2 regions of the Paenibacillus guangzhouensis genome follow, and region 1 is predicted to be linked to the other one. Evidence: a T-box and tRNA genes for the amino acid it is inferred to sense, from the RefSeq annotation. Region 1 holds a T-box; the other holds one or more tRNA genes.
What was found. The T-box of region 1 lies ahead of GCU39_RS10795 (glutamine--tRNA ligase/YqeY domain fusion protein). A T-box ahead of a tRNA ligase gene usually reads a tRNA of that ligase, here a tRNA-Gln.

Region 1 (15,651 bases):
CGTTGGGGAGAATGGCTCAACACCAGATCCGGAAATTAGTATGACGGATGACCTAAATGATTGGTCGAAGACATTCTCGCATACGAGCGGTCTCGCGTTGGACTCGTCGAACAGCGGTTATTTCAATGGCGATACATCGCGAGTGAAGCGAACGAGTGGCACGACAGAGAGCTTCGTCTATAACATCCCGAATATGACGAATTTCTCGGCAACGCTCTACCAATTCAATCAGTGGAATGGCGTAGCTTTCTATGCCTCACCGGATAACGTCAATTGGAGTCAAATCGTTCATGTGAGTACAGATGGTGTCTATACGGGAAGTCAGTGGTACCGCAAGGTTTACACGCCGCAGTCCGCGATCCCTGCAGGAACGAATTACTTCAAGATTGAGCTGTCCGGCAGCGATTCTTGGGAGAAGCAAGTCTCGAAAGTATCGATTCATTCACTGCCATAGCAATAGGGGCATCGGTGCATTCAGTTTATCTGAAGGGCATGGATGCCCTTTCTTTTTCAATTCATACCCTTTCGCCGTTTTTTTACCATGATAAGGAATAGCATTGGCAGGATCGGGGATATTATCTATGGATTGATCGACACCACGATCGGATAGAAAGGGGAACACAGACATCAAACACGTACGATATCTGACCGTTATGATCATGTTGTTCGTCACAACGGCGCTGCCATATATGACGCACACAGCACATGCATCTAGCGGTAATCCTTATCATTTTGGATTTAAGAAGAGCAAAAATCATCAGTCAGCCTCGATTCAAGAAGAAGGGTTCAAAGATATTCTGGTGAGACATAGCTCCATATTCCTTGGCGATGTGACGAAGAAGGAATTATATCTCACCTTCGATAACGGGTATGAGAACGGGTTTACGCCAAAAATTCTCGATATCCTCAAGGAGCATAAGGTACCTGCGATTTTCTTCGTGACAGGGCATTATGTAAAGGAAGAACCGGAGCTCATTAAGCGTATGGTCGCGGAAGGCCATCTGATCGGCAACCATTCCTGGAGTCATCCGGATATGAGCCAAATCTCGAACGCGAAGCTGCGTGAGGAATTGGATAAGGTGAAGTCTGAAGTGCAACAGCTCACGAATCAGAAGCCGATGACGTATTTACGACCGCCGCGAGGCATTTTTAATGAACGAATCCTGCAGGCGAGCAAGGAACTTGGTTACACAAGTGTCTTCTGGTCCATTGCCTATAAGGATTGGGATACGAATGCACAGCGCGGCTGGAAATATGCTTATGATTCGGTTATGAACCAACTGCATCCGGGCGCCGTTATTTTGCTTCATTCGGTATCGAGAGACAACACCATGGCGTTGGGGGCAATTCTCACCGAAGCGAAGCGCCAAGGTTATGAGTTCAAAAGCTTAGATCAACTGCAAACGAAAAATTATTAGCAAAAAGACCCGGCCATTGCCGGGTCTTTTTTTTGCATGCTCATTAGGCATCATATGAACCATTCATCATGGAATGGCAGTTATTGTACATTTGCTCTAATTCCGTATCATTCATCTGTGGATGCATTTCCTTCATGAACGGAAGCATTTCTTTGAAAGAGCCCGGTAGAACATTTGACGCATACGCTACGGTTCCAATGCCGATGGTAATTACAGCGGTCATGAGAACGGCAAAAACTTTCATTTTCATCGATGTCACCTCCAGTTGACTGTACGATTGAAGCATATAAGATAAATGTGTAGAAAGGATATGATCTACATCATGTAAATCATGGTTCAGAGATGTGGAAAAAAAAGGGTTGTAATTTCATGGTATTCCAGTATACTGATAACAAATCGTGGAAATGGTGGGATCACATTCTGATGGCTAAGTTCAAGAACACATTATATCAACTGCATACTGCCTTCTTGAACGATATCATCCGATCGAATTGGATTTGTCCATCCCGCAATTGAAGCATTACCGCTACCCATTTGCATGTATGGTTAACAGAGCCGTGGTGAACGTTGTTCATTCACGGCTTTTTAGCGTGCTTGGAAGCGGAAGGGTTGCGAGTGGCTGCTGACCGAACTTGGAGGTGTCATGACCGCCTACGCATCGACTTGGATCGTTGCAGTCATTCCGGGTTCTTGGTGTCCTGGCAAAGTACATATGACTTCATAGGTTCCAGGCTCTGTGAACTGAACGATGTTGCTTATTTGCTTGCCGGCTGCGGCATGTATGTGAATGTCCGTACCGACGACTTCGAAATCATGCTCCATCTGACCGGAGTTGTGGAGCGTTAGCCGTATTGGCTGGTTCGCACGCACCTGAATGTTGTTAGGGACGAAGGTAAATTCGCTTGCTGTCACACGAAGTTCTTGATCCGCGTTATCATAATGTTGCTCTGGTAAGGCTGAATTCCCATGATGATGCTTCGTGTTGGACGCATCAGGCGTAAGGTTCGCGAGAGGTGAACGGGCGTCCCTAGTGTCTGTTGGCACCTGCAGCCCAATGACGAGTAGAACAAGAATCACGAAGAACATCGGTGCAGGTCTGGCGACTAGGAACGAACGCTGCTTGAGCAGTTCTGTTCCTACCTCGGCCTGCAGCATGATGAACAACACGTACAGAATGCCGCTGCACAGGATGGAGATGATTTTGACCGTGACGGATATGTACGCTTCAGGCATCATGAACATGAGCATCGCGCCCATCATACCGCCCATCATCCCGGACAATAGACCATCCAAGACGGCCATAAGACTAATGGGCCATCCGATGATCACCCCGGCTAATCCGCCGATCATCATGCTAACGACAGTCGATTGGAAGAAGAGTCCTGGCAACCATAGCGGGATCATGCTGCCTAAGACAAGCCCAACTGTCATGCCAAGCGTCATAGCAGACATCATGCCCGTCATGCTAGGAATTTGGCTACGGAATGTGAAAGTAAAGCTTATCAACCATATAGCGAGTAGAACGAATAAAATAGCAAATAGTATGAGTTGCATATACGATGCCCCCTATCCCTATATGGATATGCTTGCCCCTTATTTTTATGCGAATCAAATGAAATTGAAGGAGGAGATGTACATGAACCGTACGAGATTAATTATTATTGATGGCATGCCTGGTTCAGGAAAGACGACAAGTGCGAAGATGCTGTCTGAATCCTTGTCACAGTGGGGGGTGAACCATCGGTGTATTTTAGAGTTGGAAGAGAACCATCCGCTGATGCTGCTGAATGAATCTTTCGAAAGTCTGGCATCAGAAGCTGAGGCAGATCGATTCAGCCAGCTTTTCCAATCGTGCTATCAGCAATTTGTAACCGACCAGCTTAGTAGTAACTATGAAGTGACGATTATTGAAAGCGTATTGTTCCAAGATACGGTTAGCATGGCGGTGCATATGGGCATGGAGCGTGGTCGATTGGCAAGCTTAGTCCGTTCCATTCAGCAAATTCTGTCGCCTCTATCACCTGCAGTCATCTATACCTATCATCTAAATGTAGAAGGGCAGTGGCGCTACATTTGCGGCGTTCGTGGGAACGAATGGGGACCTGTATCTTTGCACACGGATGAAGATTTCAGAGAAGCCGCGGCGTTATGGTCGCGCAGCCAGACGTTCGTACGAGAGGCGATTGAAGCGTGGAACGTACCGAAATTGATTATTGAGAATAAAGATTACCTGTGGGAGGAATATACGCAGCAGATGAGAGCATTTGTTCAATCGGAATGGACTCGGAGCCAGGAACATCGCTGACCGAACCAAGCGTCGTCATCGAAGCGATCCGAGATTGTATTGACCCTATGAGCTAAATGACGATTAAATAATACGCATCGGAGTTGAAATCCAATATGTTTCATGTATTTGATGTTTCTAGCGCATTAGTGTCACATATCGAGCAGCACTGCCCAGATGATATTGCAATTGTCGCCTGTTACGGTTCATATGTCCAAGGGACAGCGAACCCTAAATCGGATCTCGATTTCTTCTTCATTCCAGCGACATCCGATGGTTATCGTGCGAGTATCCAGTTCATCATTGATGGCATTAGCTTTGATTTCTGGCCGATCGGTTGGGATCGAGCCGAACGAATGGCGAATTACGAGGAATCGAATACTTCGATTATTGCGGACTGCCGTCTGTTGTATGCGCGATCGGATGCGGATCGTGAACGTTTTTATCAATTGCAAGAGAAAATTAAGAATCCGTCGGGTCTGAATTTGCTCGATCGAGCAGAGACTGAACTTCAACGCGCCTATGTGCATTTGTACAAAATGAGATCTACGTCGGGTCGGGAGAATCTAGCATTTTTCCGAATCGAATCACAAGAGGTGCTAACGAAAGTGCTCTATAGTCTCGCGTTAATCAACGGGACATACCTGCGAAAAGGGTGGGGCAAGAACATGGACCAGATCCTAAATTTCGAGATACGACCTGCGAGACTTGCTGATTACATACATACCCTGGTGCATTCGAATTCCTGCCAAGAAATGCAAGTCAACGGTGAGGAGCTTGTACAAGAGACGGTTGAACTTCTCGTTCAGCAGAAGGAATCGTATACGAATGGACCCTCGTATACGGATCGGATGAGAGGATTCTATGAGGAGTTCAAAGGGATATTCAACAAATTGACGGAAGCGTGTGAAAAGAAGGATAGGGATACAGCCTATTTCTGGTCCGTTAGTCTGCAAGATATCATCGCCAAGTTTTTGTATTATTCAGAACGTGGATATTGGCCCGTTGAACTGGAACCGAATTTAGTGTACCAAGACATATATGTGAAAGCCGGGTTTCCGAATTTGGTCGACCTATTCGATGCGCAGAATTTATTGCCGCTTGAACGAGCCGTACAACAACTTGAGTCTAAGTTTAGAGAGCACATCGTAGCACGTGGCGTGGAGATCTTAGAATTTCATTCCGTAGAGCAGTTTCGTGAATTTCTTCATACTCGAGCGTGAATGGCTTGAGTCCCATAGGTCATTAGATCGTTAAAACCTCAGAGATCCTGGGGTTTTTCTAACACGAAATAGAAAGAGCAGAGAGCCAAGTGAGGATTCGTTAGGTTTTTATTGTTAAGGAAACAAGTCGAAATTTGACAAAATGGGAACAAATGTTCTAGAATAAACTGGGGTAAGGCTCAAAATAAATAGGTAGACCATCCAATAACAGCGTGATATAAAAATACGTGTTTGCACATAATTCTCTTACCGTTCTGCATCAGCCATCCGTTTGCGCACTCTATTTCTGATATATGATCTCCATACGACGATCGGACTTTGTTCCTACGAATACGGTATGCATCAGAAAACCTTGGAAAAAGGCAGAAAAGAGTATAATACCGATCGGAAGCATGAATGGTGGCGTGTTAGATCTCTGCTAGGTATTACTTTCAAGTTGGAATATACTAGAATCATAGATTTATAGTACATAAGGAGGGCATGATCGATGCGCAATTCAGAAGATAAAATGGTGAAGACGAACTCGCTTGGACATATCGTCAAAGTTCAGCAGGTGATGGACTTCATGGTGCTCAGTGAACTTCGGCATGGCCGGCGTTACGGCAAGCAGCTCGATTTGATGATAACCAAATCGCTAGGCGGCGTTGGTGTGAACGATTCCTATCTCGCGCAACGGCTGAAGGTGCTCGCAGAGAAAGGACATGTGACTAGCCAGTGGGAGTCGGATAATCGATTTAACCGATTCTACGAGATTACCGACAGCGGACATGAGTATTTTAATCAACTGAAGCGCGATTTGCCGGAACGAGTGGCGATTGCGATGAAGGTGTATAAGCGGTTTGAGGAATTTTTGAGCAAATGAACGTCAAGCGGACTGGGGACACGCTGCCTGGTAGGCGTTATCGTCATGTGATGCAACAAAAAGACTTCATCATCCATCATGGATGATGAAGTCTTTGCTTTGTCCGCTTGTGCGCGCACCTTCAACCCGTTTTCTTGGACCAATGCGGCGGTCGTATTAGCGAAGCGGGTAGCTTAGTCGACTCATCGCCTTTTGCAGCGTTCACCTGTGATTGCGTAAGAAATAAGCTTGTACTCAAATCTGCCCCGCGCAGATCCGTATCTCTGAAATCCGAACCGATGAGATCGGCTTGCTGTAGATTCGCGCCGCGAAGGTCTGCCGCGATCAGATAAGCTCCTCGCAGGTTCGCTCCGAGCAAATTGGCACCTCGAAGATTCGCCCCCATGAGATCGGCGCCCCGGCCAACCTTTTTAGGATAACGTGGAGGATTCTTCAATCCACGAAGTGCCTCGGCTCTGACCAGTTCGCTCGCTTGAAGGAGAAGAGTATTGACGTGCATGCGGTGTAAGGCGACATCCACGTTGATCAGCTCGCTACGACTGAGCAGGGTTAATCGTTCCGTCTCTGCCAGCATTTCGTGCAGCTGCTCATGAATTGAATTCGCAGCAGGCTGCATAAGCGCTTCACTCAAGTACCAGAGCAGCTCATGCAGATGCCACATTTTCGGGAAGAGCTCGAACATTTCTTGTGCGGAGGACTTGTCCTGACGCCAATCTTTGCCTTCATACGTGAACTGTGAAATCTTCTGTCCTGCACCGAAGCAATCGAATACGGTACAGCCTCGAAATCCAAGATTGACAAGATCCGTATGAACACCGCATCGGTAATCTTCTTGCAGATTGTGGCAGGGTTGCCCGGGATTTTTATCGATAGCAAAGTCAGCGGAGGCTGCAAAGGCTAGTGATACACAACATAATCCGAAGCATTGCTCGCAATCGGCGCGCAGCGTAGCGTTACGCTCCTCGAAGTTCACGAGCGGGTGGGTTTGATTCTCTTTCAAGGTGAATATCCTTCTTTCCGTCATCTACTATTGTCCATATCGTACAATAGGTTTTTCTGCATCGTCAATGTTGCAATTCCCTATAAGCTTAGAACTTGCCTATCGTCTACCTTCTTTTCAGCGTTGGACATGCAGGGACTAGCAATAATGATCAGATCGCTCATCTGAGATGAGTGGCCTGGTCATTTTTATTGACAGGATGGAGTAGTGTGATATATTGAACTAGTCAAAAACACCTCGATATTAAATACAAAACGTAGAAACCCGTGCAGCTCTTACTTCAGCACGACGACACGGGAGGGAGAAGAGGACAGCGATGATGAAACCTACAAATGAAGCATTAAGCAATGAATTTTCAATTTTCCCCGTTCCACAACAAGTGCAAGCGCTCGGAGGCGAGACCTATCTTACGGATCACATTCATATCATTGCCGAGCAAGGCCTTAAAATAGCAACGCTGCCAAAGGTGCAAGAATTGTTAACGCAGCATGGCTATTCGTATTCCGTCTCGGATACATTCAAGGATCATGTAACGAATTTGATTCTCACCAAGCAAGGATTGCAGCATGATCTATTATTAACAGCCGGCATTGATTCAGAATCTATGGAAGCGGTAACACGTCGAGAAGGATACCAACTTATTATTGACGGTAAGCGTCTAACGCATATTGCTATTATCGGACATGACGCTGACGGCATTCATTATGGCGTTATTACCTTGCAGCAAATTTTGAATCAATCGATCAACCGGATGGTTAAGCGTGTGTGCATAACGGACTATCCTAAAATATTGTATCGCGGTTATATAGAGGGCTTCTACGGCTACCCTTGGAGTCATGCGGACCGTATCGATCTGATGAAATTCGGTGGTGAGCAGAAGCTCAACACATTTATTTATGCACCTAAAGATGATCCTTATCATCGTAAAAGCTGGAGAGAACTATATCCATCGGAGAAAGCGCAAGAGATTGCAGAACTCGCTGCTGCTGGACATCGCAATAATTTGAATTTCGTATGGACCATTCATCCTGGCGATTCGATTGATCTGTCGTTAGAGGAAGATTTCCAATCTTGTATAACGAAGTTAGAGCAGCTCTATCAACTTGGTGTAAGGCAGTTCGGTGTATTATTCGATGATTTGGTCGGCGTTCCGAATGGACCCGAGCAAGCGGAATTTATCAATCGCATTGATACCGAATTTGTAAAAGCAAAAGGCGATATTCGACCGTTGCTTACGGTCGGAACGCGGTATTGCGAAGCATGGGGACCGTCGATGACGGAATATCTCAAACCATTCGTCGAAATCCTCCATGAGGATGTCGAAGTCATGTGGACCGGGGCAGCGACGATGTCCAATATCTCGAGAGAACAATTTGATTCCCCGAAACGGACGATCGGATCCGATAAGAACTTATCCGTATGGTGGAATTACCCTGTGAATGATTATTGCGACAACAAAATTTTGATGGGCAAGATCGAGAACGTCAGCTCTGATCTGAATAATGTCAACGGCTTTTTCTCCAATCCGATGAACCAAGCGCAAGCTTCCAAGCAAGCATTGTTCTGCATTGCTGATCATAACTGGAATACGGATGCTTTTGACTGTGACATAAGCTTCTCCGCCTCTTTCAAGGCGCTGGCGCCTGAAGTTGCGGAAGATCTCGAAATCTTCGCGTCGAATAGCTGTTATCTTTTGGATGATGGCGGTGTGAGCGGTGATTTTCTATTTGACGAGAGTTGGATGTTGAAAGACGATGTTCGTGCCGTCAAGGAAGGGATCGCACAAGGCACGGATGTTCGTCAAGCGGCGAATAGACTTCTTACGCAGTTCACTCGGATGGAAGACGCGGTAACGAATATACGGACGAAATGCTCGAATGTAAACCTTGTTCAGGAGTTGAATCCATTCTTAGATGCATTCTCATTACTGGCACGTGCAGCACAGCAAGTGATCCATGCGATGATCTGTATGGGGAATGGTGACCTGCTAGCGATGGAAGTACATCATGAATCCGCTAGGGACCTCCTGAATGCGATGGAAGATTGCAAAGTGAATCGCCTCAAAGAGGGGGTTCCAACAGACTTTACGGTGGATGTCGGAACACATGTCATTAAGCCGTTCATTGCAGATATGATCCTCCTAACGGCGGTTGCAGCCGGGACAGAAGGGCAAGCCGTAGAACCTGCTTATGACATGAACAATATCGCATTAAGCGCATTAGGCGTAACCGCAACGGCTTCGAGCAGTGCGAACGAGAATGAAAATGCCGATAAGGTCATCACCGGGTCCATCGCAGGCGGTAAATGGTGCTCGACGGAGCACAGACCATATCTGACGATTGATTTGCAGCAACCGCAGACGATTAAGCAGTATCGCTTGATTAACTGTGGTCATCCTGAGGCTAGAGAGACGCCGTTCTGGAACACAAGACAAGCACAGATTCTGGCCAGTAATGATGGTGAGAACTTCATCCTCATCGACGATATCCTGGATAACAAAGGACATACGATCAATCGAATTCTATTGCATGAGGTAACTGCGCGATTTATTCGATTACAAATTATCGAACCTGCACAGATTAGTATCGATGGCAGCGGTCATACACGAATTTATGCGTTTGAATTATTCGACGCGCGTTATCCGAATCTGTCAGAGAAGGTGCTTAGCGGAGATATTCAGGTTGATCCATCCGGAACGATCACGATCCATGATGTGAAGGAAGGAGATGTCATTTCCCTATATGCATCGCTTACTTCCAATACGCCTATCGCAACATCTGAGGAAGTGACGAAGGAATCTTCAACAGTTGTTTTTGAAGGGGTGGCCTTGTCCAACCTGGAAGGTCGCATCTACGTGGAGAGAACGACAAAAAATCATTTAGCGAGTGCGCGAACCTCCAAAGGTTTCAACGTTCAATAGTAATAGATAGAGATCTCGGTCCGGTTTCGGATCGGGATCTTATTATTTTCTAAATCATGCAAATTATTGTATAATTCGTGGTATTCAAGAGTCTACCTGTCGAAGGAGAATGGTTATGTGTCGGAATATTAAAACGTTATTCAATTTCGATCCGCCAGCTACGGAGGACGAAATTCAAGCAGCTGCGTTGCAATTTGTACGTAAATTGTCAGGCTACAACAGCCCATCCAAAGCCAACGAAGAGGCTTTTCACCGAGCGATCGATGAAGTAGCTGAGGCAGCGAAAAAGCTGTTGGATTCACTCGTCACACAAGCAGAACCGCGTAACCGCGAAACGGAATTGGAACGGGCGCGCGAGCGTAACGCCAGACGATTCGGCACAGCCGTGGAGTAGTCAATGAAGCATGGTGATCTTTCTAAGTGAAAGAGCGTCATGCTTTTTTAGTTGAGAGCGGCGCTATTGGATATATTATGTGATCGAATAGCGTTTCTTTTTTTGAAGAAAAAGAAGGAAATTGGCATCGAAAGTCGAATGTTAGAGGCGGACGTCGTAAATTTTTTGGTAAATAACGGCGAATACATCTACGAAAGGAGTAACTAATACATTGAAGAAGCTACTTATCACATTGCTCTCGGCTGCAATCTTGCTTGGTGCAAGTGCTGGAACAGTCGCTGCGGCGGAAAAGCCCGATCTGAAGGTTGCAGTCAACGAAGTGATAGGAACCCCTTACAAATGGGGCGGTACGACCACGGAGGGGTTTGATTGCTCAGGGTTCATCTTGCATGTATTCAACCAATTCAAGATTGAACTTCCTCGTACATCCAAAGAACAGTCCTTGTTCGGTACAGCGGTAGAACAAGTTGACTTGAAACCCGGAGATCTTGTCTTCTTTAACACAGATGGCAAAGGGGTATCTCACGCTGGCATTTATCTAGGCGAAGATCAATTTGCGCATTCCTCCAGTTCCAAGGGGGTCATGATCAGCAAATTATCCGAAACCTACTACAAGCAGCGCTACATGGGTGCCCGTCGCGTCATGGCGGACACGAACATCCTTGCGGTCGTTGAACCTGCACAAGTACAAGAAGAAGTTTTGGTTAAGTAATTCCTTTTATGCAATGGAGGAAGTGGTTCGTCGCACTCATCAATATCCTTGTATTATCGCTGATCTGGTGGAATCGAGACGCTCTGTTCAGCTGGATTGCTTCCGATCAGGATCGAAATCCTCTATTGGTCATATTGGTGATGACGGTCATAGCAGCAGTTCCTGGCATACCTTACGGAATTGTTGGGGGGATCGTAGGCGCGAAATACGGCGTGATGGCAGGCAGTATGTACAACTTGATCATTTCAACGCTTGCCGCTGTGATGATTTATGGTGTAACGAGATATTTGTTACAATCTTGGGGAAAGGCTCTTCTGACCAGATCAAATGTGATCGATCGATGTAACCGCTATATTCATAGCCATCTGTTCTGGTCTTTGATCATTGCACGAATGATTCCGATACTCCCCGCGGTCGCAATTAATATCTATGCCGGTGTATTTCGTATTCCTTTCGTTACATTTATGATGACGACATTCATCGGCAAAATACCGATCATGGTTGTATACGCCTATGTAGGGGATAACCTCTGGTCAGGTGCCTACCAATGGATTATCGCCATCGCGATTTATCTTGTTTTTCTTGCCATCGTGTATTCATTGTACAAGTTGGTCATGTTACGAAAATCAACATGAAATCACCCTTCGGGGTGATTTTTTGATTCTACGGGCCGGTATTTACAACTGTGGTGCTCTTTGCTAAGATATATAACAATATTCAAATGCGATGATGAGAAGAGTAAGGGAAAATGGACTTGCACAGAGAGCTCCGGCAGCTGAGAGGGAGCGAAGCACATTTCCCTGAACCAAGCCTCTGAGCATCATGTCGGAACCGGTCGGGGATGGCATGACGGGAGCTCCCGTTATTGAGCTAGAGTATAAGCATGGTGATACGCATGCCGTACTTGAAGAGGTTAATATGGCGACATATTAATGAACCTGGGGTGGTACCACGAAAATTTCGTCCCCAAGACAGAGGTCTTGGAGGTGAAATTTTTTTTATTTCTTGGCACCAATCACCATTCATTAGGAGGCGTCAACCATGGATGACAATGCTTTATACAAACTGATTTGCGATGAACTTGAGACGAATGAATTCAACAGAGAGATGTGCACGCGGTTCCCGCCGGAGCCCAATGGCTTTCTTCATATCGGAAGCGCATATGCAATCCACACGAATTATATGATGGCTAAGGAGTTCAATGGTACATTTCATCTTCGCTTGGACGATACGAATCCGCTCAAAGAAGATATCACTTACGTGAATGCCATTATCGAAGATATCAAGTGGCTAGGTTATGATCCTGGCGAACACATCTATTATGGTTCAGATTACTCTGAAGAAATCTATCAAGCTGCGATCACATTGATCAAGCGAGGGAAAGCTTATGTCTGTGATTTGTCACCGGAGGAGATGAGGGATTATCGCGGGACGCTGACGGAACCTGGCAAAAACAGCCCTTATCGCGAGCGTTCCATCGAAGAGAATTTGGAACTTTTTCGGAATATGAAAAAAGGGATCTATCCTAACGCCTCCAAAGTATTGCGCGCGAAAATCGATATGCATTCACCCAATCTAACACTGCGGGATCCTGTTATCTATCGGATTATTCATGCTACGCACTATCGTACTGGCCATGCTTGGTGTATTTACCCGATGTACGATTTTGCTCATCCGATCCAAGATGCGATGGAAGGGATCACTTATTCGTTATGTTCTCTGGAATTTAGAGATCATCGACCATTGTACGAATGGGTGCTGCACGAGCTCGAGGTTCCTGAGCCTCCAAGGCAAAGGGAATTCGGCAGACTCAATCTAACCGGTGTTGTGACAAGTAAACGGTTCTTAAGACAACTCGTCGAAGGCGGATTCGTCGATGGATGGGATGATCCGAGACTCCCGACTATCCAAGGGCTCAGAAGAAGAGGTTTCACACCATCTAGCATTCGGAACTTCATTGACGAAATCGGGAGCATTCGATCCTATAGCACCGTAGACATCTCATTGCTGGATCACTGTCTGAGACAGGATCTGAAGGATCAGTCGGTCAGCCTCATGGCTGTGATTCAACCACTGAAGGTTGTTATTACGAATTATCCGGAGGACGGACTCGAGTGGCTATCGATTGAGAACAATACGCAGAATGAATCACTTGGGAAAAGAGAAGTGCCCTTTACGAGAACAATCTATATTGAACGAGACGATTTTATGGAGGATCCGCCGAAGGGCTTCCACCGACTAACATTGCACGGTGAGGTTCGATTGAAAGGCGCGTATTTTATCCGATGCGAGGAAGTTGTGAAAGATCCCGTCACCGGCGATATTACGGAGCTCCGCTGCACCTATGACCCGCTTACGAAGAGCGGTACAGGGTTTACCGATCGCAAGGTTAAGGGGACGATCCAATGGGTGTCTGCGGATCATGCGGTAACGGCTGATGTGCATTTGTATGATAGACTCCTGTTAGAGCAAGAAGAGGCTTCGGACGATGAGGGGGATTGGGCCCATCGTGTGAATCCTGCGTCACTTGTGGCCGTACAGGATGCTCTATTCGAGCCATCCATGAAGCACATCCAACCGGATCAGAAGTTCCAATGTTTCCGTCATGGGTATTTCCATGTTGATTCGAAGAATACAACAGTAGATCGATTGGTTGTGAACCGGATTGTTCCGCTCAAAGATTCGTGGAATAAACGGTAAGACCGATTCAAATATGTTGCAAGGCATGAAGCAGCCGCCCTTCTAGGGCGGTTTTTTTGTAGAAAACAAGGTATTGACCTTGTCGTTACGTCATACTGTATCTTGACCTTATTGGAGGGGATGGAGCTTGAAACTCTATATTGAGAACACCATTGAAGATTATGAATCATTGTTCGAATTGCCGCACGAAATGAGAGAAGATTACTTTCGTTATACGATGATGAAGCCATTCGAACCGATGTGGCGGATCATTAACGTGCCGATGAAGGCGAATCAAGCTGGAGGTTACGAAGTCGTGATGGCTGCGACAATGCTTGGGTACCTCAACATGCATGACACAGATTTAGGTCAGAGGGGTCTTGATCAGTTGAAGCAGATCGATATACTGTCGACGGCTAAGGAGACCCTACTGTATTGCATCGCATGTATGGGACAAGCTGGGTTGCAGGTTAAGGCAGATTCGCTGCGCTTAGGGACGTATCTTGCAGATCCGAACAAGCTCGCTTACACGAAAGGCTACACAGGTTTTGGAGGGATTCCAGGCTATATTCAACTGATAATATACCCGAATACGTACAACATTCCGAGAATTCCAGCCATTATTGCACATGAGTTTCATCATAATATTCGATTTTCTTATTTTGATTGGGATCATGGCAATGTGACGTTGGCCGAATATATGATCATTGAGGGATTAGCCGATTCCTTCGCAAGTGCGCTGTATGGCGAGGAAAGTCTAGGGCCATGGGTGACTTCAATGGATTCAGAAGATCTCGAATACTCGATTGCTGTGATGCAAGAAGCGCGGGATATCAAAGGGTTCGCCGAAGTTAGCAGTTATATGTTCGGGGACGATATTGCAAGACAACAAGGATACCAGCCTGTTGGCGTGTCTTATGCGGCAGGGTATGCGGTAGGATATCATGTTGTACAAGCTTTTCTGAGAAATACGAAAGCCTCGATCTATGATGCAACGATTTTATCTGCTCAGGAGATTATGGAAGGAAGCCGTGTTTTTCGATAAGATACGACCGATTCGTTGGATTCATCCGCGGATCGGTTTTTTCATTTATTCCCACTATTAGGGCAAGAATAGAGAGAAGCGGATCTTATTTTAGATGATTTGAAACTATTTCACATCTCTGTCAGTCATATGTGTGCTAACGTCATTAAAGAGGTGAACCATGTGAATACGAGACTAACTGAACAAGAGTTCGGTGAACGTATAGAAGCCTGTAAAGAGAAAATGTATCGATTTGCTTACTGCTATGTAAAGAATGAGCAGGAAGCGCTGGATATCGTATCGGAAGCGACTTACAAGGCATTTTTAGCTTATAAGCGAATGAAGAGTCCCGAATATTTCGAGAGCTGGATGGGACGGATAGTCATCAACTGTGCATTGGATCATATCAGGCGGAAGAAGAAAGTAACCTATCTCGAAGATAACCAGGTTGAAGTTGCAGCAAAAGAAAGTGCAGTATCACTCGAAGAGAAGATGGATTTATATGATGCGCTTGATCAGCTGGATCCCGAAGATCGGGCCATCATTATTCTCAAAATTTTCGAAGATCAGCGATTTAAAGATATGGCTGATGTCTTATCGATGCCGGAAAACACAGTGAAGACGAAATTTTACCGGATTATAGAAAAACTTAAGAAAAGTCTGATTAGAAAAGAGGTAGATGCGCTATGACAGGGAAGGAACGCTACGACAATATCGAGATCCCGGCTCGTCTTTCCGAAGTGATTCAACAGGCACAGCTGCGTGGGAGAATGGAGAAACGTAGAAGAAACGTGGTGCGGAGATCTTCTTTGGCTGCGGCATGTGCCGCGGCGATCATGATCACGGTAAATGTGCCGAATGTTGCGATGGCTCTATCCGATGTTCCTGTCATTGGTTCGATCGTGAAGGTGCTGCAGATTGGCAGCGGCGGACAACGTACAGATAATGTCTCCATTACGACAAACGTCGAAGAGAACAAATTGAACATTAATTTTTCGTTGAACGGAGAACAGACATCGACGGCCCCTGCCTATACGGTGGATTACAAAACCGCGCCGAACCGCTTGATCTTCTCTTTCTATGGGGTGCGTAACCTGGATTACGAGAAACTGGAGAAGGATATGCGCGCCTTATC
Region 2 (15,651 bases), 2.4 Mb from region 1:
ATTGGGTGCGGGGCCCGCCAAGGGTTACCAAGCTCAGTCAAACTCCGAATGCCATAGACTTATAACCGGGAGTCAGACAGTGAGTGCTAAGATCCATTGTCAAAAGGGAAACAGCCCAGACCATCAGCTAAGGTCCCCAAGTGTGTGTTAAGTGGGAAAGGATGTGGAGTTGCACAGACAACCAGGATGTTGGCTTAGAAGCAGCCATCATTTAAAGAGTGCGTAATAGCTCACTGGTCGAGTGACTCTGCGCCGAAAATGTAACGGGGCTAAACACACCACCGAAGCTATGGCTTGCAACTATGTTGCAGGGGTAGGGGAGCGTTGTATGTAGGTTGAAGGTGTACCGTAAGGAGCGCTGGACAGCATACAAGTGAGAATGCCGGTATGAGTAACGAAAAGACAAGTGAGAATCTTGTCCGCCGAAAGCCTAAGGGTTCCTGAGGAAGGTTCGTCCGCTCAGGGTAAGTCGGGACCTAAGGCGAGGCCGAAAGGCGTAGTCGAAGGACAACAGGTTGAAATTCCTGTACCACCGTAAGCCGTTATGAGCGATGGGGTGACGCAGTAGGGTAGTGACGCGAGCTGATGGATGCTCGTCCAAGCAGTGAGGCTGATGTGTAGGCAAATCCGCACATCGTAAGGCTGGGCTGTGATGGGGAGGGAAAATTATAGTACCGAAGGTCATGATCTCACACTGCCAAGAAAAGCCTCTAGCCAGGTGATGGTGCCCGTACCGCAAACCGACACAGGTAGGCGAGAAGAGAATTCTAAGGCGCGCGGAAGAACTCTCGTTAAGGAACTCGGCAAAATGACCCCGTAACTTCGGGAGAAGGGGTGCCCCGGTAGTGTGAATAGCACGAGGGGGCCGCAGTGAAAAGGCCCAAGCGACTGTTTAGCAAAAACACAGGTCTGTGCGAAGCCGTAAGGCGAAGTATACGGGCTGACGCCTGCCCGGTGCTGGAAGGTTAAGGGGAGTGGTTAGGGAGCAATCCCGAAGCTGTGAACCGAAGCCCCAGTAAACGGCGGCCGTAACTATAACGGTCCTAAGGTAGCGAAATTCCTTGTCAGGTAAATTCTGACCCGCACGAATGGCGTAACGACTTGGGCGCTGTCTCAACGAGAGATCCGGTGAAATTTTAATACCTGTGAAGATGCAGGTTACCCGCGACAAGACGGAAAGACCCCATGGAGCTTTACTGCAGCTTGATATTGGACTTTGGTACGATCTGTACAGGATAGGTGGGAGCCTAAGAAGCCTGAGCGCCAGCTTAGGTGGAGGCGCCGTTGGGATACCACCCTGATCGTATCGGAGTTCTAACCTAGGACCGTGATCCGGTTCGGGGACAGTGTCAGGTGGGCAGTTTGACTGGGGCGGTCGCCTCCTAAAGAGTAACGGAGGCGCCCCAAGGTTCCCTCAGAATGGTTGGAAATCATTCGAAGAGTGCAAAGGCATAAGGGAGCTTGACTGCGAGACATACAGGTCGAGCAGGGACGAAAGTCGGGCTTAGTGATCCGGTGGTACCGCATGGAAGGGCCATCGCTCAACGGATAAAAGCTACCCTGGGGATAACAGGCTTATCTCCCCCAAGAGTCCACATCGACGGGGAGGTTTGGCACCTCGATGTCGGCTCATCGCATCCTGGGGCTGAAGTAGGTCCCAAGGGTTGGGCTGTTCGCCCATTAAAGCGGTACGCGAGCTGGGTTCAGAACGTCGTGAGACAGTTCGGTCCCTATCTGTCGTGGGCGTAGGAAATTTGAGAGGAGCTGTCCTTAGTACGAGAGGACCGGGATGGACGTACCGCTGGTGTACCAGTTGTTCCGCCAGGAGCACCGCTGGGTAGCCAAGTACGGACGGGATAAGCGCTGAAAGCATCTAAGCGTGAAGCCCCCCTCAAGATGAGATTTCCCAATTAGTAAGACCCCTTGAAGACGACGAGGTTGATAGGTTGGAGGTGGAAGCACAGCAATGTGTGGAGCTGACCAATACTAATCGGTCGAGGGCTTATCCTAAACATAAAACGCAAATTATCTCGTATCTAGTTTTCAGAGATCAAACTCTGTAACGTTTGGTGTCGATGGCGGAGGGGTTCCACGCGTACCCATCCCGAACACGACCGTTAAGCCCTCTAGCGCCGATGGTACTTGGACCGCAGGGTCCTGGGAGAGTAGGACGATGCCAAGCGTGTAGTTAATTCTAACGGTTGCAAAATACCGTTAGAACACTCTATTCCCTGATAGCTCAGTTGGTAGAGCACTCGACTGTTAATCGAGTTGTCACAGGTTCGAGTCCTGTTCGGGGAGCCACTTTTGCTCTCATAGCTCAGTAGGTAGAGTGCATCCATGGTAAGGATGAGGTCACCGGTTCGATCCCGGTTGAGAGCTCCATGTAGCACCTATGTACAAGCATCAAAGTTTTATGGCCCGTTGGTCAAGGGGTTAAGACACCTCCCTTTCACGGAGGTAACAGGGGTTCGAATCCCCTACGGGTCACCATTAGTAATTCGGAGGCTTAGCTCAGCTGGGAGAGCATCTGCCTTACAAGCAGAGGGTCAGCGGTTCGATCCCGTTAGCCTCCACCATCATTATCATCTTATATGCCGTTGTAGCTCAACTGGTAGAGCAACTGACTTGTAATCAGTAGGTTGGGGGTTCAAGTCCTCTCGACGGCACCATGTTTTATTGGGGATTAGCCAAGCGGTAAGGCAACGGACTTTGACTCCGTCATTCCAAGGTTCGAATCCTTGATCCCCAGCCATCTTTACTCTCATATGAGAGCCATTAGCTCAGTTGGTAGAGCACCTGACTTTTAATCAGGGTGTCGAAGGTTCGAGTCCTTCATGGCTCACCAGTTTTATCTCACGTGCGCGTATGGCGGAATTGGCAGACGCACTAGACTTAGGATCTAGCGGGCGACCGTGGGGGTTCAAGTCCCTCTACGCGCACCATACCAACAAAAGTGAAATCCTGTAGATCATTTCTACAGGATTTTTTGCATGTTCGGGGATGAAGTTTATTTTAATTACACGATATCCTGGTGATTGTCGTGAAGAATCCTGCGGCGGAATATGGCGATACAGCGATCATTGTCTAACAATAATCAACAAATTGTCAGGTGCGACCATCGGGAATAAGCAGCTTAAACAGACTGGTCCAGTAGGTACGCCGTCCACTTCTTTCATCCGATTATGACATGGACACGCTTGGTTCCGATTCGGATGGATGACAGGGCGTTCTATCTGTACTTTCCTAGGCTTATTAGATTGACTCAGAATCCGTTTCCACATGGGGCGGCTCTAAAGATTGGGATATAAGTATAAATGCCTTCTACGTGCGAATATATCCCTATAGCAGATGTCAGAAAACCGTATGCATGTAACGTGTCTACAATTGCAATGCTCTGGAATCATGCTGCGTGTGAGTTTACCCAAGAGGATAGACTGGATCCCCATGTATGAGACGCACTCCCGTCAGCATGCATCATATATTCTCTGTATGGGAATCGACACCTTAAGACATCCTTTGTGAACGTTCAGCATGAGATGCATTCTAATCGTTGTGGATTGGCAGGCTTTAGCATATGTTATATCCTGTTCATACGTTTGTGTTGTCTCGGTATGTCGTTCAATACCAATTTGATTTGTCTGGCACCCAAATGTGCTCTAACAAGTTATTAAGTTGCTTTTACCCTTGTCGATTTTATTGTCATGTAATAGGGATCTTATTCATTGCATTTAATTCCATATCTCATGTAAGGACAGGGTTAAATTGAGTTGTAGTGACATTCCGAAGTGGGCTTTAAATTTTTTTTGTAAAAACACTTGCAATCATCTTTGTTTTTTGATATATTATTACTTGTCGCTGATGAAACACAGCGAAGTGGTACAAGCCTTATATATCACATGTGCGGACGTGGCTCAGCGGTAGAGCATCGCCTTGCCAAGGCGAGGGTCGCGGGTTCGATTCCCGTCGTCCGCTCCATTATAACTTCATATGCGCCCTTAGCTCAGCTGGATAGAGTGTTTGACTACGAATCAAAAGGTCAGGAGTTCGAATCTCTTAGGGCGCGCCATTTTCTCGGGATGTAGCTCAGCTTGGTAGAGCACCTGGTTTGGGACCAGGGGGTCGCATGTTCAAATCGTGTCATCCCGACCATTTATTTGCGGGTGTAGTTCAATGGTAGAACTTTAGCCTTCCAAGCTAATAGCGTGGGTTCGATTCCCATCACCCGCTCCAGATACAAATAACCAACCTCGATCGAAATGATCGAGGTTTTTGTATGTAGCGGTTGTGTGGGAAGAGAACCCACGGGAATGGGTTCGACCGTACGTTAAGTGAATTCGTGCCACAGGCACGAACGAGCCCGTACGAGCGTCCGGAAGCAACTCGAGGCAGCCGAGGGAAGCGAGGGTGACGAGTTCAGGAGGAGTATTCCCATCACCCGCTCCCCAGATACAAATAACCAACCTCGATCGAAATGATCGAGGTTTTTGTATGTAGCGGTTGTGTGGGAAGTGAACCCACGTGGAGGGCTCGACCGTGCGTTAGTTAAGTTCGTGCCTGTAGCACGAACGAGACCGCACGAGCGTCAACACCTATACAATCGAACGAACTTGCTGATGATCGTTTATGTTGAGTACAGCCCTTAGGCGAAATCGTGAGGATACACGAGTGAGTCAGGGCGAGCGTCCCGAGGGTTGGACGAGATGCCCAATGATAATTGGGCGGCGAGATTGAGGAAGTATTCCATCCCAAGCTCCAGAATAAACAAACAGCCACCAATAGGGTGGCTGTTTGTTTTATGTAGCGACTGTGTGTCTTATATATTTATGATGCATAGGCATAAATGGGCCAATCTTTTTGCTTAGCCATAAGTGTAAATTCAAAATAACTTGAAAATATTTGAAAGGAAATGATTTGAAATTCGGAACATTTGTGCATATATATTCTGTTTTTCGTATTTTATTAGTGTGATCTTATCCAATGGAAAATGCATAATAGAAGGGGAGTTTAAGTTGTGTAGGGGATGGAAGTATGTTCGTCAGTCCTGTAGTCCAATATGTTAACCGATGCATTTATGGGCAGGCGAAATTCCGAATTGGTTATCATGACTGGGTTCCTAATAGTTGATTAAAAAGAAATCGGTTTACAAGGATATCCATGCAAAACCTAAGCATCGAAGGACAGCCCCCTTAGCGAGGGCTTAAGCTTAGATGCAGTGGATTGGAAATGATTCGCTGCATAAATACATGAATATTAATCCTGTATTTTATAATAAAAGTAAAGATTTTCGTGTCGATTTATAGTATTATGTTTAGAAAGAAAATTTTTTGTATGGAAATATAGAGATGGATAGGGGGATAACGATGACAGAGACTACATTGATCGTGGGGAAAGCAAACTCAAATAACTTGCTTCGTCGTGATGTGCGTTTCCTTGGGAACATACTGGGTGAAGTGCTCGTCCACCAAGGTGGGAACGAACTTCTTAATATAGTAGAGAAAGTCCGGGAACTGAGCAAATCATTGCGCGCGGGATTTATCCCCGAATTGTACGATGAGTTCAAACGAGTTATTATGTCGCTTGATCCGGAGATTCGGCATCAGGTCATTCGTGCGTTTGCGATTTACTTCCAGCTGGTGAACATTGCTGAACAGAATCATCGCATTCGCCGCAAACGGGATTACGAGCGTTCAGCTGGTGAAGCGATTCAACCAGGTTCGATTGAGAGTGTCGTTCTTGAACTGAAGGAAGATAAAATCTCCTACGAAGAAGTTCAAGAGATTATTGCTGGGATTTCATTAGAGCTTGTCATGACGGCCCATCCGACGGAAGCGATGCGACGTGCCATCTTGGATATCCACAAACGGATTTCTGAAGACGTGATGGAGCTCGATAATCCGAATCTGACGTTCCGTGAGCGTGAGCAATTACGTGAGAAGCTGCTGAATGAAGTGTTAACACTATGGCAGACGGATGAGCTTCGCGACCGTAAACCGACCGTACTCGACGAAGTGCGTAACGGACTATATTACTTCCATGAGACGTTGTTCGATGTGTTGCCAGAGGTATATCAAGAACTGGAACGCTGCTTAACGAAATACTATCCAGCCCACCAGTGGCATGTACCGACATATTTGCGATTTGGCTCATGGATCGGTGGCGACCGTGACGGGAACCCATCAGTGACTTCCGATGTCACATGGGAGACACTGAAGATGCATCGCCAAATGGCCTTGTTTAAATATGAACAGGTTCTGAAGGAATTGCTTCGCACGATGTCCTTTAGTGTAGGTGTCATTGAAGTATCCGAAGAACTCAAAGCTTCGATTGAAGTAGACCGTGAACTGATCGAAGTGAAGCGTCTTGAGTTCTGGCACAACGAAAAAGAGCCATACCGCGTGAAATTATCCTTCATGCTGGAGAAGCTATCGAACATTCTGGACGAATCGACGAAAGGTACACCGCTTCGTTACAATTCGCCACAAGAGTTCATCCAAGAGCTCATGATTATCGACCGCAGTCTCCGTTACCACTATGCAGATTTTGTAGCGGATACGCATATTCGTAAGTTAATACGTCAGATCGAGTTGTTTGGTTTCCATATGTCGACGCTAGATATTCGTCAGCATAGCCAAGAGCATGAGAATGCAATGACCGAGATCTTGTCCCATATGCAGATCGTAGAGGATTACAGCGCTCTGACAGAAGAAGAGAAAATTGATCTTCTAAATCGCGTATTGAACGATCCGCGACCACTAACATCCATTCATATCAAATACAGTGAATCGACGAACGAATGTCTTGATGTGTATCGTACCATCTACAAAGCACAGAACGAATTCGGTGTGAACTGTATTTCGAGTTATTTGATTAGTATGACACAAGGTGCGAGCGACATGCTCGAGGTCATGGTATTCGCGAAGGAAGTAGGTCTGTTCAAGAAATTTAAGAACGGTGACCTCCGTTGTACGATTCAGGCGGTTCCATTGTTCGAGACCATCGATGATTTGCACGCTGCGCCAGAAATTATGAAGACACTGTTCAACCTCCCGATTTATCGTGAGGCTGTAAAGGCGATGAACAACCAGCATGAGATCATGCTCGGTTACTCGGATAGTAATAAAGACGGCGGCGTGGTTACGGCTAACTGGGAACTACGCGTTGCGCTTAAAGAGATCACAGCAGCAGCGAGTGCATACGGCGTGAAGCTGAAATTCTTCCATGGACGCGGTGGATCGCTCGGTCGTGGTGGAATGCCGCTGAACCGTAGTATTATGGCACAGCCGCCTCATACAATTGGAGCGGGTATTAAGATTACGGAGCAAGGCGAGGTATTGTCTTCCCGTTATTCCATGAAGGGGATTGCTTACCGCAGTCTAGAGCAAGCAACTTCAGCACTGATTACAGCTGCCCTATGCGCACGTCGTGAAGAGAAGGAAGAACATGAGCAGGATTGGGAAGACATTGTACGGGATATGTCGGAACGTTCGCTTACGAAATATCAAGATCTTATTTTCCGTGACGCAGACTTCTTAACGTTCTTCAAAGAGTCGACGCCACTTCCAGAGGTTGGCGAGTTAAATATCGGTTCCCGTCCTTCCAAGCGGAAGAACAGCGACCGGTTCGAGGATCTTCGTGCAATACCTTGGGTATTCGCATGGACGCAGAGCCGTTACTTGATGCCTGCATGGTATGCGGCGGGTACAGGTATACAGAGTTTCTATCAAGACAAAGAAGAGAATATGGATACGCTGCGTCAAATGTATGAGCAGTTCCCATTCTTCCGCTCCCTCATTGACGGATTGCAGATGGCGCTAGCCAAAGCCGACTTAATTATCGCGAAAGAATACGCAGGCATGATTAGTGATGACGTCATTCGTGATCGGATCTTCTCTTCTATTGAAGAAGAGTTCCATCTTACATCATCGCTGATCTTGAAGATTACTGGACAGCAAGAGATTCTGGATAATTCTCGGGTCATCCAAGAATCGATTCGCTTACGTAATCCGTATGTCGATCCGCTCAGCTACTTGCAGGTTCAATTGCTTACGGAGCTGCGTACACTACGCGATCAAGGGGAAGATGATCCGGAGCTCTTGCGTGAAGTGTTGTTAACAATTAACGGCATTGCAGCGGGCTTGCGGAACACAGGTTGATCCTCTTTTCTTATGTAACCGAGCGCCAAGAAATCTTAGGATGGCGCTCGGTTTTCCTATGGAAAGAAGGTTGACGAATAACCTTGCAATTTCGATTGGTGTCGATTACCATTTATTATATTGCTTGGGTTAGTATGTGGAAGTGAGGGGTTTACTCTGGAAACAAGACTCGCTCTGCTGGCGCGAAAAGGTGATCAGCGGGCATTTGCTGAAATCGTTGAGCTCTATAAAGATAAGATATTTCACCTCGCTTATCGTATGCTGAACAATCGACATGAAGCAGAAGATGTCGTTCAGGATACGTTCTTAAGGGTGTACAAAAATTTAGATCGTTACGATGAGAATCAGAAGTTCTCAACATGGATTTACCGGATCGGCACGAATTTATGTATCGATCGGTTGCGCAAACGGAAACCAACCTATTCCTTGGATGCGGAGATGAACGACCAAGAGGGTGTGGATGGATATTCTATTCTTCCGAGCGATGATCGGACACCGGAGAGTGAGCTCCTCCTATCGGAGACACAGCAGTTGATTCGTCAAGCGATTGAGAGTCTGCCTGCAAAGTATAAGACGGTCATGGTACTTCGATATTTACAGGATTTATCGCTGCAGGAGATTAGTGATGTATTGGACATGCCTGTAACGACGATTAAGACACGGGTCCACCGCGGCCGGGAATATTTACGGAAGAAGCTGGAACGGAAATTATAAGATTGTTTACTAGAACATGGACATAGAAAACAGTTGAGGCGTTAAGTGCATCGTTCACATAAATGGAAATATAAAACAGATTAATTTTTTGAAACATATTTAAAGCCAGTACGTATTTTACAGTATCGGTATACTGAGCATAATGATGTGAAAGGATGGCTCCTATGGATTGCAAGCATGCCCACTCTTTAATGCATGACTATTTGGATAATGAGCTGGCACCCGATCAAATATTGCTGTTAAAAGAGCATTTTGCGATTTGCCCTACGTGTAAGGAGCATTATGATCAGTTAGAGCGTACAGAACTGATGCTGTTCGGTACGAAGACACAGCATTTAGAGCCGATATCGGGTTTTGTCACAGCGAATATCATGGCATCCCTGCCGAAGAAAGCGAAGCAGCGCGTATGGCTGCAGTGGGTGAAGAATCACCCCGCGATTACCGTGGCAGCGATGTTCTTTATGGTCATGTTCATTAGTGCATTAAGTTTCTGGAATCAGGATCGAGACTTAATGGTGAAGGGACCCGATCTTGATAAGCTGATTATCGAAGGAGATAAGGTGATTGTGCCTAAAGGTCTTAGCGTAGCGGGGGATCTAACCGTACAGAACGGCCAGGCGGAAGTCTATGGCGAGGTGAACGGCAATCTTACCGTAATCGACGGATCGATGAATTTGGCTTCAACGGCCCATATTTCAGGTCAAGTAACGAAAATCGACGAGGCCATGAGCTGGTTGTGGTATAGGATCACGCATCTGTTCTCGGAAGTTTCGTATAGGTAATTGCAGCCAACCTCTCTTTGTTCTGAAGAGAGGTTTTTTTATTTTGACACACGATTAAGAATGAATCAAACTTGCAACGAAAAGGATATAGTTATAACCTATAGATATAGGTACAGAACAGGTTATCGTCGGGGGTACAGCATGGATTATTTTACGAACCTTACGTGGAAAGATTCCATTAAAGATATTATCGATATACTTATCGTAAGTTATATTATTTACAAGCTTATGCAGTTGGTTCGCGGTACGCGCGCAGTGCAGCTCCTGAAAGGGATCTTCGTGCTTGTGCTGACCTGGGGGATTAGTACGTGGTTTAATCTCTATACCCTCAAATGGCTCATGAACCAAATGTTCACCTTCGGTGTCGTGTCGGTGCTGATCATTTTTCAGCCGGAGCTTCGTCGTGCGCTGGAACAGTTGGGGCGGGGGAAGTTATTCCGCAGCTCGTCCATTCAAGAGATGGATGTCAGTATTACGGTTAATGAAGTAATTAAGTGTGTGAACTATCTCGCGAAACGAAAGATCGGCGCACTAATCGTCTTCGAACGGGATACGGGATTGAATGAATACACGGAATCAGGCATTAAGATGGATTCTCGTATCAGCTCGGAGCTGCTCATTAACATATTCATCCCGAATACACCGCTGCATGATGGAGCAGTGATTCTTCGTGGAAGTCAGATTGCTGCAGCAGCATGCTATTTACCATTATCCGAGAACCCATTTATCAGCAAAGAGCTGGGTACGCGCCACAGGGCGGCGATTGGTGTCAGTGAAGTGACCGACGCGATCTCTGTTGTCGTTTCCGAGGAGACGGGACAAGTCTCACTGGCTATTAATGGACTCGTTGTGCGTGATATCAAAGAGGAGTCGCTCATCTCGAAGCTCCATTCGGAACTAGCACCGAAGCCGAAGATGTCCGAGAAGACCCCTTTCTGGAAGCGGAAAGGAGGCAACAATGGATAAGTGGCTAAATAATGCGAATATTTCGAAAGTGATTGCGTTGTTATTAGGAATTTTATTATGGGCGATTGTACATATGGATGACCGATCACCGAATCAGGTGTCTTCCCTTGTCGATGTCAAGGTAATTGATGATGTCCGAATTCAGACGGTAGGGCTGGATCAAAGTCGGTACATTCTGAAGCAAATGACGCCAGAGGTGGTACGCATTCAGGTGCGTGGCCAGACGTCTGCGTTGACTTCTGCGATGCCCGAGGATTACCGTGTAAGCCTGGATTTAACCGGTCTAGGCGAAGGGAAGCATGATATTGATCTAACCTACGAGATGCCCAAAGGAATACAATTAGTCTCCATGGTGCCTTCAAGGGTAACGGTGGAAATCGAGGAAATGCAAACGAAGGAAATGGATGTCAGCATTAAGACGACAGGCACGCCAGCGAAGGGATATACGGTGGGACAACCGATTATCTCGCCAACGAATCGTGTTCACGTGACGCTGCCAGCCAGCCAAATGAAAGATATTCATTCTGTATCTGCAACGCTGCCGATTGATGGTGAGCAGAAATCGGTGAAGCAGAAGCGGGTAAAATTGACGGCTTATGACAAGACGGGGCATGAGATGAAATCGGCCATTATTACACCGCCAGTCGTTGAAGTGGAAGTGCCAATTACGAAGCCGTTCAAGACGGTGCCGTTACAAATCAACTTTATCGGCCAACTACCGGAAGGGCTTGCGATCTCCTCCTTCACACCAAGCACGAACCAAGTTGCCATCTATGGACCGCAAGACGTGCTCGACAGCATTGATTTCTATGACTCGATCCAGATTGATCTAAGTCAGTTCAAAGAGTCGACGAAATTAACGATGCCTTTGCCAGTTCTTGGAAAGGTTGAAAAAATCGAGCCAAACAGTGTAAACTTTGATATAACGATCGTGCCTGCTGTTCAGCGTGTGCTCGATAAGCTGCCGATTACGTTAACCGGAGCAAGCGACCAATTGAAGGCGTCGATTGAAGAACCAGCAAGCAAATCGATGTCGATTACAGTTGAAGGTGCTCCAGATGTTGTGAATAGTCTTAAAGCGGGGGATGTGCAGGTGATAGCGAATTTGAGCGATCTGCCTCCAGGCACGCATCAAGTCGCCCTGCAAGTGAACTTACCGAATTTCATTCGTCGAGTTGATCCAGGGACCATCTACGTCAAGGTGCTCATTGAAGATAAGAAAGCAACTCCGACGACGAAGACGGAACCTGAGATAAAAACTGATCAACCGGTGGATGGAAAACCAACCGATACGCCAGAGAACGGAACGATTGAACCTGGAACAGAAGAGACGACGCCAGGGGATACGAGCGGAACCGAGCAGAGAGAATGAGCGTACAATGGGATAATAACGTTAGAGAGAGGTCGCAAGAATGGGGAAATATTTTGGTACAGATGGGGTTAGAGGCGTTGCCAATCAAGAGTTAACAGCTGAATTAGCTTATAAAATTGGCCGCTGCGGAGGATATGTCTTAACGCGTCAAGCAGAGAAGCCAACAGTCATTATCGGAATGGATACGCGTGTCTCTGGGCAGATGCTCGAGTCTGCGCTTGTTGCTGGATTGTTGTCCATCGGTGCACATGTTGTGCGCATTGGGGTGGTATCGACGCCTGCAGTTGCGTATTTGACACGCATTCTTGGTGCAGATGCAGGGGTGATGATCTCCGCATCGCATAATCCTGTCGAAGATAACGGCATTAAATTTTTTGGCGGAGACGGGTACAAATTGTTCGATGAGACGGAGCTTGAAATTGAGCGTCTGATGGATGCTGAAGTTGATGAATTGCCTCGTCCGGTTGGGAAGGATCTTGGATCCGTAACCGTGGATGACGAAGCGAAGTTCCAATATACGAAGTTCCTTGCTTCGACGGTGACAACGCCATTCAACGGAATTAAAATCGTACTCGACTGTGCGCATGGTGCGGCTTATGAGCTCGCGCCGAAACTGTTCCGTGAACTAGGCGCTGAAGTCATTACAATCGGAGCAGAGCCAAATGGTCTTAACATTAACGATCATTGCGGTTCTACACATCCAGAGCAGTTGAAAATCGAAGTCATGAAGCACGGCGCACATCTCGGATTGGCGTTCGATGGGGACGCAGATCGATTGATTGCGATTGATGAGAAGGGTGAAGAAGTCGACGGCGACTACATTCTATGCATTTGCGGCGATCGCATGAATCGTGAAGGCAAGCTAAATGAAGGTACAGTCGTTACGACGGTAATGAGTAATATTGGCTTCTTCAAAGCAACTGACAAACTTGGTCTTAAGACAGCTCGCACAGCCGTAGGCGACCGTTATGTGATGGAAGAAATGCGTCGCGGCGGATTTAACCTTGGCGGGGAGCAGTCGGGCCATGTTATTTTCCTCGACTACAATACGACAGGCGACGGCATTCTCACGGGTGTCCAGCTCGTGGAGACCTTGATCCAATCCGGCAAATCGCTTAGTGAATTGAAGTCCATGATGCGCAAGTACCCTCAGGTGCTGGTCAATGTTCGTGTCGAAGACAAGAGCAAGTACCCTGGGAACAAGGCGATTGAAGCAGCGATAGAAAAGGTTGAAAATGAGCTCGGCGACAATGGTCGTGTCTTGGTGCGTCCATCCGGCACGGAATCCTTGATTCGTGTCATGGCGGAAGGCCCGGATAAGGACCAGCTAGAGTCTTATGTGGCTCATATTGCAGATACCGTAAGAGAAGCGCTTAGTTAGTGATAGCAGGACCCTTTTGGCATTCGACAGGATGTGCAGAAGGGTCCTTTTTGTAGGTTACGTCACTGACGAGTTGCCAAATGATGCACGGCTGTATATAATAGCAAGTATGATTTCAGAAGGAGAGGCAGGGTAGAGGTTGGACTGCAACATAAGCGCCAGAGCTTAACCGCACAGGACGGAGCAAGTAGTGCTGGGTGAGCTGACGAGGTGAAGGTGTTCGAAACATTCGGCGGGGACCTTCCGGTATCGCATCATACCGTAGAGTTGAATCGGAAAACGGGTTGGCAACGGCTCGGACAACGAATTCAGCAAGATGCTTCATAGATATTGAACTTATCCTGATCCGCGTGGCGGTAGGGCTATTATATTTGAGTTATTTTTGTACAAAAAAATCATGGATGTGTATTGCACTTCAGGAAGTGCCGGTCGGATGAGACCGCAGCCGCATTCATGTCGCATGCAGGGTTGCAGGTGGTAGGAAAGAAGAGAGTCGTATGTTCTTTGGACAATTGAATAGGCTGCGGTTAGACGCGTGATTGGTAGCTTCCTCAGGATGTGATGCACATCCCATTAATCGGAGGTTACGAAATTATGTGTGGAATTGTTGGTTATATTGGGAAGCGCGATGCGCAATCGATTTTGGTGGAAGGTCTGAAGAAGCTGGAATATCGTGGATACGATTCAGCAGGGATTGCGATGTATACCGAAGCGGGTCTGCAAGTGAAGAAAGCCAAAGGGCGGTTGGCGGTGCTCGAATCACAATTGGACGGAGCGCCTTTGGTCGGGACAGTAGGCATCGGACATACAAGATGGGCAACACACGGCAAACCATCAGATGTGAATTCGCACCCGCATACCGATATGACGATGAAGTTCTCGGTCGTACACAACGGCATTATTGAGAACTATACGGATTTAAAAGAAGAGCTGATCGCAAGCGGCGTAACATTCGTGTCGGAGACGGATACGGAGGTTATTTCCCATCTGGTCGCACGTGAATATGACGGAGATATCGTTCGTGCGGTTCAGAAGGCGATTAAGCATCTACGCGGGGCATACGCCTTAGGGGTATTGACGGAATTAGAACCGGATCGCTTGGTTGCGGTTCGGAATGCAAGTCCACTGATCATTGGGATCGGGGAAGGTGAGCATTTCATCGGATCGGATATTCCGGCGATTCTCGAGCATACGCGCAATGTGTTCATCTTGAACGACGGCGAAATGGCTGTACTGACAAAAGACACTGTCGAATTGATGACAATCGAGGGGAACTTTATTTCTCGGGAAATGATCCATGTCGATTGGGACGCGGTGACAGCGGAAAAAGCCGGATTTGATCATTTCATGCTCAAGGAAATCTATGAGCAGCCAAAAGCGTACCGTGATACGATGCGCGGACGTGTCGGCTCGGATCTAACGGTGTCATTACCTGAACTGAAGCTGTCGGCGGCTGACCTGGCGAACATTCGCAAGGTTCATATCGTAGCATGTGGTACCGCGTACCATGCAGGTCTTGTCGGCAAAACGGTCATTGAGACGAGTGCACGGATTCCGGTGGAAGTGGAAGTGGCTTCGGAATACCGCTATCGTTCACCATTGATTACGCCAGAGACGCTCGTCATTGTCGTCAGCCAATCGGGTGAGACGGCGGATACCCTCGCTGCGCTTCGCGAAGCGAAGGCGAATGGAGCGCACGTGCTCGCGATCACGAACGTGGTCGGCAGCTCTGTGGCGCGCGAAGCAGACAGCGTCATGCTGACGATGGCTGGTCCTGAGATTGCTGTCGCGTCGACGAAGGCGTATTCGTCGCAATTGATTGCGTTCTTCCTGCTCGGAATGTATCTAGCTCAAACGCTGTCGACACAAGAGACGGCTTGGGTGCGAGGCATTGTGGCTGCGATGCTTGCTCTGCCAGAGCAGGTAGAGCAAATGTTAGCGAATACGGATGCCCTGCGTGGATATGCGGAGGCTATCTCAGTGCATGAGCATTTGTTCTTCATCGGTCGTGGCGTCGATTATGCGGTGGCGCAGGAAGGATCCTTGAAGCTGAAGGAGATCTCCTATATTCACTCCGAAGCCTACGCGGCTGGGGAGCTGAAGCACGGTACGCTAGCACTGATCGAGGAAGGTATTCCTGTGATTGCACTTGCAACACAGAATGCACTGCTGGAGAAGACGGTTAGCAACATTAAGGAAGTCAAAGCGCGCGGCGGCGTGATCTTCGGCCTTGCCGATGTGAACGAAGCGAAAGCGCTAGGCAAAGCGGTAGATGAGGTT

Region 2: it has a tRNA-Gln gene. The T-box ahead of GCU39_RS10795 (glutamine--tRNA ligase/YqeY domain fusion protein) is inferred to sense a tRNA for this amino acid. The anticodon was not compared.

The regions. Positions count from the first base shown of each region.
Region 1 is NZ_CP045293.1:2,441,840-2,457,490, reverse strand. It holds gene GCU39_RS10855 (glycoside hydrolase family 30 protein) at 1-454, shown strand, start outside; gene pdaA (delta-lactam-biosynthetic de-N-acetylase) at 654-1,418, shown strand; gene GCU39_RS10845 (hypothetical protein) at 1,462-1,668, opposite strand; gene GCU39_RS10840 (cupredoxin domain-containing protein) at 2,070-2,972, opposite strand; gene GCU39_RS10835 (P-loop NTPase family protein) at 3,055-3,723, shown strand; gene GCU39_RS10830 (kanamycin nucleotidyltransferase C-terminal domain-containing protein) at 3,819-4,925, shown strand; gene GCU39_RS10825 (PadR family transcriptional regulator) at 5,413-5,787, shown strand; gene GCU39_RS10820 (pentapeptide repeat-containing protein) at 5,909-6,787, opposite strand; gene GCU39_RS10815 (glycoside hydrolase family 84 protein) at 7,104-9,707, shown strand; gene GCU39_RS10810 (DUF2277 domain-containing protein) at 9,823-10,101, shown strand; gene GCU39_RS10805 (C40 family peptidase) at 10,313-10,813, shown strand; gene GCU39_RS10800 (TVP38/TMEM64 family protein) at 10,822-11,448, shown strand; T-box leader at 11,531-11,784, shown strand; gene GCU39_RS10795 (glutamine--tRNA ligase/YqeY domain fusion protein) at 11,855-13,513, shown strand; gene GCU39_RS10790 (DUF2268 domain-containing putative Zn-dependent protease) at 13,641-14,537, shown strand; gene GCU39_RS10785 (sigma-70 family RNA polymerase sigma factor) at 14,700-15,206, shown strand; gene GCU39_RS10780 (SPOR domain-containing protein) at 15,203-15,651, shown strand, end outside.
Region 2 is NZ_CP045293.1:4,804,083-4,819,733, reverse strand. It holds rRNA gene GCU39_RS21620 (23S ribosomal RNA) at 1-2,010, shown strand, start outside; rRNA gene rrf (5S ribosomal RNA) at 2,066-2,182, shown strand; tRNA gene GCU39_RS21610 (tRNA-Asn) at 2,229-2,304, shown strand; tRNA gene GCU39_RS21605 (tRNA-Thr) at 2,310-2,385, shown strand; tRNA gene GCU39_RS21600 (tRNA-Glu) at 2,419-2,493, shown strand; tRNA gene GCU39_RS21595 (tRNA-Val) at 2,504-2,579, shown strand; tRNA gene GCU39_RS21590 (tRNA-Thr) at 2,597-2,672, shown strand; tRNA gene GCU39_RS21585 (tRNA-Gln) at 2,681-2,755, shown strand; tRNA gene GCU39_RS21580 (tRNA-Lys) at 2,773-2,848, shown strand; tRNA gene GCU39_RS21575 (tRNA-Leu) at 2,863-2,945, shown strand; tRNA gene GCU39_RS21570 (tRNA-Gly) at 3,904-3,978, shown strand; tRNA gene GCU39_RS21565 (tRNA-Arg) at 3,993-4,069, shown strand; tRNA gene GCU39_RS21560 (tRNA-Pro) at 4,076-4,152, shown strand; tRNA gene GCU39_RS21555 (tRNA-Gly) at 4,160-4,233, shown strand; gene ppc (phosphoenolpyruvate carboxylase) at 5,364-8,156, shown strand; gene sigW (RNA polymerase sigma factor SigW) at 8,313-8,870, shown strand; gene GCU39_RS21540 (zf-HC2 domain-containing protein) at 9,035-9,652, shown strand; gene cdaA (diadenylate cyclase CdaA) at 9,794-10,618, shown strand; gene GCU39_RS21530 (CdaR family protein) at 10,611-11,990, shown strand; gene glmM (phosphoglucosamine mutase) at 12,031-13,371, shown strand; gene glmS (glutamine--fructose-6-phosphate transaminase (isomerizing)) at 13,966-15,651, shown strand, end outside.